Regions from separate parts of the Mesorhizobium sp. P170090 genome, predicted to be linked through region 3. Evidence: predicted binding sites of a transcription regulator. Region 3 holds the regulator's gene; each other region holds the start of a gene.
The links. The regulator LexA, encoded in region 3, represses DNA repair genes until DNA is damaged. The targets are predictions, from matches to a motif close to TGTTCNNNNTGTGTTCNG.

Region 1: the regulator LexA is predicted to act here: its motif matches at 1,241-1,258, upstream of dinB (DNA polymerase IV).
Region 2: the regulator LexA is predicted to act here: its motif matches at 1,690-1,707, upstream of AC3EML_RS04445 (YifB family Mg chelatase-like AAA ATPase).

The regions. Positions count from the first base shown of each region.
Region 1 covers NZ_JBYNWH010000001.1:3,177,396-3,180,672, reverse strand. The annotation lists gene AC3EML_RS15150 (hypothetical protein) at 1-21, opposite strand, end outside; gene AC3EML_RS15145 (heme-copper oxidase family protein) at 288-695, opposite strand; gene AC3EML_RS15140 (hypothetical protein) at 850-1,086, opposite strand; gene dinB (DNA polymerase IV) at 1,320-2,561, shown strand; gene AC3EML_RS15130 (LysR family transcriptional regulator) at 2,588-3,277, opposite strand, start outside.
Region 2 covers NZ_JBYNWH010000001.1:887,929-891,205, forward strand. The annotation lists gene AC3EML_RS04445 (YifB family Mg chelatase-like AAA ATPase) at 63-1,595, opposite strand; gene AC3EML_RS04450 (glycosyltransferase) at 1,846-2,910, opposite strand; gene AC3EML_RS04455 (glycosyltransferase family 2 protein) at 3,095-3,277, shown strand, end outside.
Region 3 covers NZ_JBYNWH010000001.1:4,160,905-4,164,181, reverse strand. The annotation lists gene kynU (kynureninase) at 1-82, opposite strand, end outside; gene AC3EML_RS20165 (GntR family transcriptional regulator) at 250-1,014, shown strand; gene lexA (transcriptional repressor LexA) at 1,220-2,002, shown strand; gene AC3EML_RS20155 (ComEC/Rec2 family competence protein) at 1,996-3,277, opposite strand, start outside.

The DNA.
Region 1 (3,277 bases), 980 kb from region 3:
TCCGATTTCTCTTTTCGACATGGTGGCCTGCTCCTCCCCCAACCCATGCTGTGGACGTACTCAAGTCTGCCTATATATAAGGCAGCGCGAATACAGTCGCCGCAACGCGCGATATCTGGGAAGGTTCCGGCGCCAAATAGTCACGAAATAATACGTGGTGGGACTCGGGTATGTTAAGCGCCGACGCGGCGATAGACACCGCAGCCAGCGGCTGCGGCCATCGGCCTGGCCAACCCGTGTCGCGGGTCGCGAATGCGGGTCGGACTTTGATCGCCGCGCGCGAACAGTCAGCGAGAGGCCGGCACCACGCCGGACACCGAGCGCGCCGTTTCGGGCGAAAACACCACGAAAGCAAAAACCAGAACGGCAGCGGCGACGATGAGCGAGCCGCCGGCGACGATCGGTTCAAGCGCCGGGTTTCCCTGCAGCATCACATACAGCGCCGGCAGCATGATCACCAGGCCGAGTGTGTAGAGCCCGTAGTGGATCATGGCGATGCGACGCGCCGCCTTTTGCGGATTGAGCGCGTAGTAGCCGCCGAAGATGGCGCTCGTCACCCAACCGAGCAGATTGATATGCGCGTGCGCCGGAAAAGCGGCGTGGTCACCCGAGATCGCCATCTGCAGGCCGGCCGCAATCCCCAACATCAGGAACAAGATGGCAGTTTTGAAAAAGAGTTCTGAAACCCTCGGCATGTCATTTCTCCCCCTATGCGGTCTGCGACCGCTTGCGACCTGGAGAATACACCCACGCGCAGAACTTTTCCACGCCCCGGTTATGGGGCCATGCCTGCACAGCTTTTTGCACGCTGTTCGACTTTTCTGGCTGCCACAACCCGGCGCCGCCGCGCTACGGCGTCAGCAAGATGTCGGCGCCCGCTCGCTCGTCGAACACCACCGCGCAGCCGCGCCCCAGCGCCACTGCCGACAGCGCGTTGGCCACCGTCTCGTCCGGCGATACGAAATCACCGGTCAGCACTCGCAACTCCTCCACCGCCCTGGCCATTGACACGCAGTGCCCGGCAACGCGATCGCTCGTGCAGGCGTCAATGACGCTGACGAGGTCGATCATCTCGAACTGGCCCATACCGGCCTCCACAAAAACAGCGTCCCGTCGCGGATATGAACGCCGAGGCGAGAGACAATGTTCCGCAGGTCCGATGCCCAGGCGGAGCACTCGACAGCCCGACCTGGAACGGGCCGGCCGGCGACAACCGCTTCGCTTGACAATAGGCCCTGTTTGTTCTCTATTTGTTCGGCAAAAACGCCTCTCACAACAGACGCGGCTAATGCTGCAACGCCGCAAAGGGAACGGTCGGGATGGAGCCCACCATCCTGCATGCGGATCTCGACGCCTTCTACGCCTCGGTCGAGCAGTTGCTCGACCCGGCGCTCAGGGGCAAGCCGATCGCCGTCGGCGGCGGCGTCGTGCTTGCCGCCTCCTACGAAGCCAGGGTTTTCGGCGTGCGCGGCGGCATGCCCGGACGAAGTGCGCGCGAGCTTTGCCCCGGACTGATTTTCGTCGGCGGCCATTTCGCCGACTATCAGCGGCTGGGCGACGCCGCCATCAAGGTGCTCGACGATTTCACGCCGCTGGTCGAGCGGATTTCCATCGATGAAGCCTTTGCCGACGTCGCCGGCTGCACGCATCTGTTCGGGCCGCCGGCCGAGATCGCCGCCACGGTGCGTCGGCGCGTCCGGGCAGAGCTCGGCCTGCCGATCTCGATCGGCGTGGCGCGCACCAAGCATCTGGCCAAGATCGCCTCGCAGGTGGCCAAGCCCGACGGGCTGGTGGTGGTCGATCCGGACACCGAACTTGCCTTCCTGCATGATCTGCCGGTCGGGCTGATGTGGGGCGTCGGCCCGGCGACCAGAGCGCGGCTGGCCGAGATCGGCATCGAGACCATCGGCCAGTTGGCAAAAACGCATAGCGGGGCGCTGCGAAGGTTGCTCGGGCCCGCCGCCGGCGAAAAGCTGGCGTCGCTGGCATGGAACCGCGACCCGCGAAAGCTCGAAACCCACAGGCCGTCGCATTCCGCCGGCGCGCAGTCGGCGCTTGGCAGACGGCCGGCCGAGGCGCGTATCTTCGGACCCGTCCTGCTGCATCTGGCAGACCGGGTCGCCAGCCGGCTCAGGGCGAAATCACGGCCCGGGCGCACGGTGACGGTGCGCGTGCGTTTCGCCGATCTGCACGCTGTCACACGCTCGCTGACGCTCGATCAGCCGATTTCGGCAACCGCGATGCTGGCCGAAATCGCCGGGGAGCTGGTGCGCGGCGTGCTGGCCGCCAACCCTCGGGAGAAGACCATCTCGCTGCTGGCGATCTCGGTGTCGCAGCTAGAAGAAAGTGCCGAGCTGCAGCTGGAGCTGCCGCTCGGGCTTGCCGATGAAAAGCAGCGGCCCGGCAGCAGGCAAGGCCTGGCGCGCTTTGGCGCCGACCGCGCCATCGACAAGATCCGCCAGCGCTTTGGCAGAGAGGCTGTCGGCTATGGCGCCGTGGCGCTGGAAGCCCGGCGCTCGGTTCCCGATGCCTTCCGCGAACTGGCGGAGAAGGAACTGTGAGTGCGGCGCGACGGCAAGGCCAATGTTTAGGCTGGGCCAGTCCGCGCTGCATTGCCGCTCTGTTTGAGCAGGCCGACCAACCAGGCCAGACCCGCATCCATCAGCGCAACCTTCGGCACGATGCTGTTGATGTTGAAGTGGCCGAGCCGGATGGGCGCATCGACGCCGACGACACCGAAACGGCCGCCATACATGGCGAGGAACCGGCGCGGATAGGCCGATATCAGATCAGTCTGCGCAAGCACGGCCAGTCCGAACATGAAGTTGGGGACAGTCAGCGCGACGCGACGCGACAGGCCGCGTTCAGCCAGCACCCTGTCGACAAACCCGTTCGGATCGCCATTGCTCGAGACGACCATATGCTGCACGCTGCAATAGGCGTCGAGGCACGGATCGCCGGCGAAGCGGTGGCCGGCGCGCATGGCGACAACGAAATCCTCCTCATAGAGCTTGTCGACGGTGAAGCGTGCCGGCAGGCCGTCGAACGGAATCACCGCGACATCCATGGCGCGCGCTTCGAGTTCGGCGACACAGTCGCTCCAGGCAGTAGTGGGCGACGGTTCACCTTGGCGTGGCAGCAGTTGCCGGATGCCGATGTCGATGCCGGGGGCCAAAAGGCGGATCTGGTCGAGCAGCGGCGGCAGGAGCACGGACGACACCGCATCCGGCGCACCGATGGTGAAGCGGCGCGTCGAGCGGGCCGGATCGAACGGCTC
Region 2 (3,277 bases), 3.3 Mb from region 3:
GAGCATTCTTCGGCGACCCCACCCGGCCGCTTCGCGGTCACCTTCCCCTCAAGGGGGGAGGGTTAAGCCGCCTGCGCTACCCGCTCCGACATCATGCGGTAGGAAATCGCCTCGGCCAGGTGAATGCGGCCGACGGTTTCGCTGGCGTCGAGGTCGGCCAGTGTGCGCGCCACTTTAAGCACGCGGTGATAGGCGCGCGCAGAAAAGCCGAGTTTCTCGCTGGCGTCTTTCAGCAGCGACAGGCCGGCTGCGTCCGGCGCGGCGATGTCCTCGATGACAGAAGGCGAGCAATGGGCGTTGGTGGTGGCGCTGGTGACGCCCAGCCGCTCGAAACGTTCGCGCTGGATGGTGCGGGCGCGCGCCACGCGCTGGGCGACGGCTGCACTTTTCTCCGCCCGGTCGGGCCGGATCAGGTCGGCGGCCGAGACCGCCGGCACTTCGATCCTGAGATCGATGCGGTCGAGCAGCGGGCCGGAGATGCGCGCCTGGTAGTCGGTGCGGCAGCGCTCGCCGCGCAGGCAGCGATAGCCGGGCTCGCCGGCCATGCCGCAACGGCACGGGTTCATCGCCGCCACCAGCTGGATGCGCGCTGGATAGGTGACGCGGTGGTTGGCGCGCGCGATCATGCAGTCGCCGGTCTCCAGCGGCTGGCGCAGCGCATCCAAGGTCTGCGGCGTGAATTCGGGAAACTCGTCGAGGAACAGGACGCCGTTATGGGCAAGCGATACTTCGCCCGGCCGCGCCCTGATGCCGCCGCCGACCATTGCCGCCATCGAAGCCGAATGGTGCGGGGCGCGGAACGGCCGCCGGTCGGTGAGCTTGCCTTCGCCGAGCTCGCCGGCCACCGAGGCGATCATCGAGACTTCAAGAAGTTCCTTGGGCGCCAGTGGTGGCAGAATTGAAGGCAGCCTCTGCGCCAGCATCGATTTTCCCGAGCCGGGAGGCCCGACCATCAACAGATTGTGGCCGCCGGCCGCCGCCACTTCCAGCGCCCGCTTGGCGCTTTCCTGGCCCTTGATGTCGGAAAGGTCGGGCAGGTCGCGCGCCGAGACATGGATGCCGGGCTCGGGCCGCGACAGCACCTGCGTGCCGCGAAAATGATTGGCGATGGCAATCAGGCTGCGCGGCGCCAATATGTCGAAATCCTTGCCCGCCCAGGCCGCTTCCGGCCCGCAGCCGAACGGGCAGATCAGGCCTTTTCCCTCGGCATTGGCGCCGATCGCCGCCGGCAGCGCACCGGCGACCGTGGCAATGGTGCCGTCGAGCGACAATTCTCCGAGCACGACATAGGAGGCCAGCATGTCGCCCGGAATGGCGCCGAGTGCAGCCATCAGGCCGAGCGCGATCGGCAGATCGTAATGGCTGCCTTCCTTGGGAAGATCGGCAGGCGCCAGGTTGACCGTCACCTTCTTCGACGGCATCGACAGCCCCGACGCATGCAGTGCCGCCTGCACGCGCTCGCGGCTTTCGGCCACCGCCTTGTCGGCCAGCCCGACGATCTGCATGCCGACCTTGCCCGGCGCGATCATCACCTGGACATCGACCGGCACGGCCTCGATGCCCTGGAAAGCCACCGTGCGAACCCGCGCCACCATCTTGCTCTGCCCCCGGATACCGGCTCGCCTCGGCCTTGTGGTTCAGACCGCGAGCGACGTCAGGACAAGACAACCATAGATTTTAGGCCAAGGCAAGAACATTACAGGAACATGCATTCGTGGTGGTTGCAGCGCGCTGTGCCGGTTGCAAAAACGGAAGATGGTTAAGCAAAATGGAACGGCTGCTCCGCCTCCTCGACCGCGTTTAACAAGGGCGACTAGGCCCTTCGGCAATCTGAGGGTGTTGCTTCTAAGCGGTGATGAAGGCATCGACCGAACCTGAAAGCGATCGATCGATCGCGACCTGCGGTGGAAGCCACTCCATGACAGGATATCGGAAAGGCCAAGGCATGGCGATCCGGCGCGAAGAGCCGCTCTCCAGAAAAATCTCGTTTACAAGGTCTATGAACCGCCCGCGGTCTCGTTCGATTCGTTTCAAAGTTTGCGAACGAATGTAATCCCGGGGAATTCGTCGCTCCTTCAGCGCTAAGACAGCCTCCGCGATGGATCGAGGATCGGGTGGAACTGTGAGCGAATAGTCGTCATCCAGATAAAGGTCTCGGCCGCCATGGTTCGGCGTCGTGACCACTGGAAGGCCCGCGAGAAGATATTCCGTGCTGGCGAACATTGGTCCTTCCAGGTGAGAGAGACAAATTCCCACGGCTGCACGATTTAGATGCGTGTTCACCTGAGCCGGTGCCAATCGGACCGGCTTGCCGGTGCCGTCAAACTCGTTGATAAAGACGTGATGCGGCGCGAGCTCCCTATGCCGATTTATTCGCGCTCTTTCCGACTCCGTCGTGGAGGATCCGCTTGAATCTCGATAGAAGACAAATGCGCAACGCTGGATGCCAAGCGACAAGTCATGGCGCTTCCACGGAGCCAGCTGCGCATTGTAGATTGCATCAAATTCTACAGGGACGTCATCGAGAGGCCTGAATATGTGTTCGGAGGTTGTTGACGTCTTGTTGTGCAGGACGGCGGCCTCGCCGGACTGGTTCAACAGATCAGCCTCTGCCTGAGTGTTGGATAGGAAGATTAGCGCGTGACGGGGGTTCTTGAGTCTATGCAGAACGGCATAGGTCCGGATGGTTTTGACGCTAGCACTGTTTTCGATGGACCAGGTTGGCGAGATGAGAAACCAGGCGCGGTGGCCGCGTGGAAGAAAAGGCATATGACTTGCTAATCCGAGCGGCGTACCGGACATTCCCGAATAGGATATGAACGGATCGTTCGACAGCATACTGGCCTGAAGAGCAGGTTGCGACTTCGCGGAAGGGTGCCCTTTTCTGAGCTTGTGGCCATGACGCAGCATGGCTCTGACAATCTCGAATTTGGTAGGAGGGCGATACCCGTGCTGTAGGGTCAACATGCGGCAATTGCGATCTTGAGTGCGGGGCAAAACTCGCTTCGACAGAGAGAAATTTGGCAAAGAAACATCGCCAGTTGATCGACGGAATATCTCAGGCGATCAAATCTGGTGTACGGAGAAGCGCCTCTTGAAAGAAAACATCGTCCCAAGCGGGGCTGGTTCTCACATCGCGCTACCAACCGTATCCGTTTGCGTAGGCTGTTTCAATCAAGAGGCATTCATCGACACTGCGATCCGATCCGTAGCGGCGCAGACGTACACTGCGTTCGAGTGCGTGGTGGTCGATGATTTTTCGACTGACGGTTCCCGC
Region 3 (3,277 bases):
AGACAAAGCGTTCGCGCATGGAGCGCAGCGGATCGGCGGCATCCATTGCTTCGATTGTAGCGAGATCGGGTGTCGTGCTCATGATCCGGCGCCCCTCCATGGACAAACGCGCGCGGCGGAGCCTGCCGCCCAAACATGCCGGCGATCTTGAGTGGTCGCCCTTGAACTGTCAAACATTATATATAATTCACCCATTGAAAGGCTTTGATATATAATGATCCGCCGAGCGTTTATGTCTGATGGATCACGATGCTGGATGACGAGCAGACCTCGAAGACGGAAGCGGCCTATCGCCTGCTCAGGCGCGATATTCTTGCGACCCGGCTGGCGCCTGCCGCGCCGTTGAAGCTGAGCACGCTGCGCAACACCTACGGCATCGGCTGGACGCCGTTGCGCGAGGCGCTGTCGCGGCTGGAGGCGGAACGGCTTGTGACCGCCATCAGCAACCGCGGGTTTGCGGTCGCTCCCGTCTCTCGGGCGGAGCTCGAGGATTTGGCGCGTGCGCGGCTGGTGGTCGAACTGCCCCTGCTGGTGGAATCGATCGAGGAGGGCGACCGTGAGTGGGAAGACGCGGTCGTTGCCGCCCACTATCGTCTCTCACGGTGCGGGTCTGTTCTCGACGATCCATCGGATGATGCGGTCGACGCGTGGTACGAAAAACACGATGCCTTCCATGCGGCGCTGCTCAGTGCCGCGACATCCAGCTGGCTGCTGCGCTTCAATGCGACGATTTCCGACCAATTGCATCGCCATCACCGCTTCCTGGGTCTGGCGCCGACGCTGCGCGCCGCCGCCGGCCGCACGGATGGCCACCGGAAGGCCGTGGCGGCCCTGCGCGACGCCGTGGCGATCGAACACCATACCGCCCTGATGGAAGCGGCCCTCGATCGCGACGTCGAACGTGCGAAAACTCTGATGACCGCTCACATCGGCTACACGCTGCAGGTCTATGCCCAGAGTGAACCCGGGGCGGATGCTGCGCAGCCCCGTCCGAAAAGGAAGCGGCGATCGTAGCCGACGACGCAGGGCACTTTGTCTTCGTTTCACCCCGTTGCCGGCGAACGACTACGAGCGCCGCTCGCGGTGCCGAACGTCACGCTGAACAAAACGTCAACACATTCATTAAACTTTAAAAGGTTGCGGAACACAACTGGAACAGATAGTGTTTGTTCTGGGTTTGTTTTTTCTGATTCTGGTTTCAGAACCCCTGGGGGCCGCGATGCTGACGCGCAAACAACATGAGCTTCTGATGTTCATCCATGAACGCCTGAAGGAGAGCGGAATCCCGCCGTCCTTCGATGAGATGAAGGAAGCGCTTGACCTCGCCTCCAAGTCCGGCATCCACCGCCTGATCACGGCGCTTGAGGAGCGCGGTTTCATTCGCCGGCTGCCGAACCGGGCGCGCGCGCTGGAAGTGCTGCGGCTGCCCGACTCGATCGCACCAGGCCTCAATGCGGCGAGGAAGTTTTCGCCGAGCGTCATTCAGGGCAGTCTTGGTCAAACCGGCCAAGGGCAAGGCGGCCAAGGACAAGGCGCGATGGGCCAAGGCGGTATCGGCCGCCAGATCAAGCCGGGCTCGCCGTCGCGTTCGATGTCGGCCGGCAATGACGACGCCGTTTCGGCGGTGTCGATCCCGGTGATGGGACGCATTGCTGCCGGTGTGCCGATCGACGCCATCCAGCATCAGACCCATTCGATCTCGGTGCCGCCCGACATGATCATGGGCGGTGAACACTACGCGCTCGAGGTCAAGGGCGATTCGATGATCGAGGCCGGCATTTTCGATGGCGACACGGTCATCATCCGCAATGCCGACACAGCCAGCCCCGGCGAGATCGTGGTGGCGTTGGTCGACGATGAGGAAGCGACCCTGAAACGCTTCCGCCGCAAGGGCGCCTCGATCGCCCTGGAAGCCGCCAACCCGGCCTACGAGACCCGCATTTTTGGACCGGACAGGGTGAAGGTGCAGGGCAAGCTTGTCGGATTGATCCGGCGCTACTGAGCCGGCTTGGGTTTGTACTTTTCACGCTGGTTGTAAGGCGGCAGGCCGCGCGCTTCGCGGGAGAAGCGGCGTTGCTCGTGCCAGGGGCGATACGGCTTGTCGACGGCGAAGCGGATGGTTGGCGCTGCAGCTGCCGATTGCGGATCGAAGAAGACGGCGGCGCTGCCGTCGCGGGCCAGCTGTTTCTTCGTCACGACCAGCACCAGCGGGTCGCGGCACGGATTGTAGGCGGTGGCGTCATCGATGACGATCAGGCTCGCGAAGGCACAGGCCGGCCGCGCCGTCTTGCGGTCTTTCGCAAGCGCTACAATGGCTCCGGAAGGGTGCCGGGCGATACAGAGATCGCCGGTGCAATAGAAGGGCGAGCCGGGCGGCAGATCGAGCGGATCGAGATCGAACCGCGTATCTGTTGCCTCGAAAATCTCAGGTGGGATAATGGTTTCGGCCCGCAGCGCCCGTTTCCAATTGTCCGTGGTGAATTCGTTGGAGCGTTCGCGGTTGAGGGCGAGTTCGCCGCCACCGATCGGCATGGCCACCAGATGCGCATCCTCGGATATGAGCACGTCTGGCGTAAGCACCTGCGGCACCGTCAACAGGCCGGCCAGCGCGAAAGGCACGGCCGCCAACCTGAGCCAGGTGGTGGCCATGGTGGCGATGACGAGGGCGACCGCCACTAACAGCACCGAGCGGATGGAGATCAGCCCGACGGCGTCGACCGGCGAGCGCTCGGAAATCCAGGCCGATATAGCGATCATCGCCATCAGACCTTTGCCCATCACATAGAGGAACGGCCCGTCGGCGCCGAACGGCATCGCCAGTGCGCTGAGCACGGCAAAGGGCATGACGATCAACGAAACAATCGGCATCACGGCCAGATTGGCGATCAGGCTGAGCGGCGACACACGCTGAAAATGCCAGATGGCGAACAGCAAGGTTGCACTGCCGGCGATGATCGAGGTCATTGCGAGGCCGCCCATGGCCAGCGCGAATTTTCGCGACAGGAAGCCGACGAAGGAGCGCTTTGCCGGCGGCGTTCTCACCTTGTCGGCGCGGTAATCGGCCCAGCCGGCATAGGCGCCGACAAGGGCGGCGGTGGCGGCAAACGACATCTGGAAGCTGGGACCGACCACCTCGTGCGGCGACACCAGGATGACGGCAATGGCGGAGATCGCCAGATTGCGCATGGTGAGTGCGGCGCGATCAAACAGCACGGCGACAAGCATGACCGCCAGCATGATGAAGCTGCGCTCGGCGGCAACCACGACGCCTGAAATA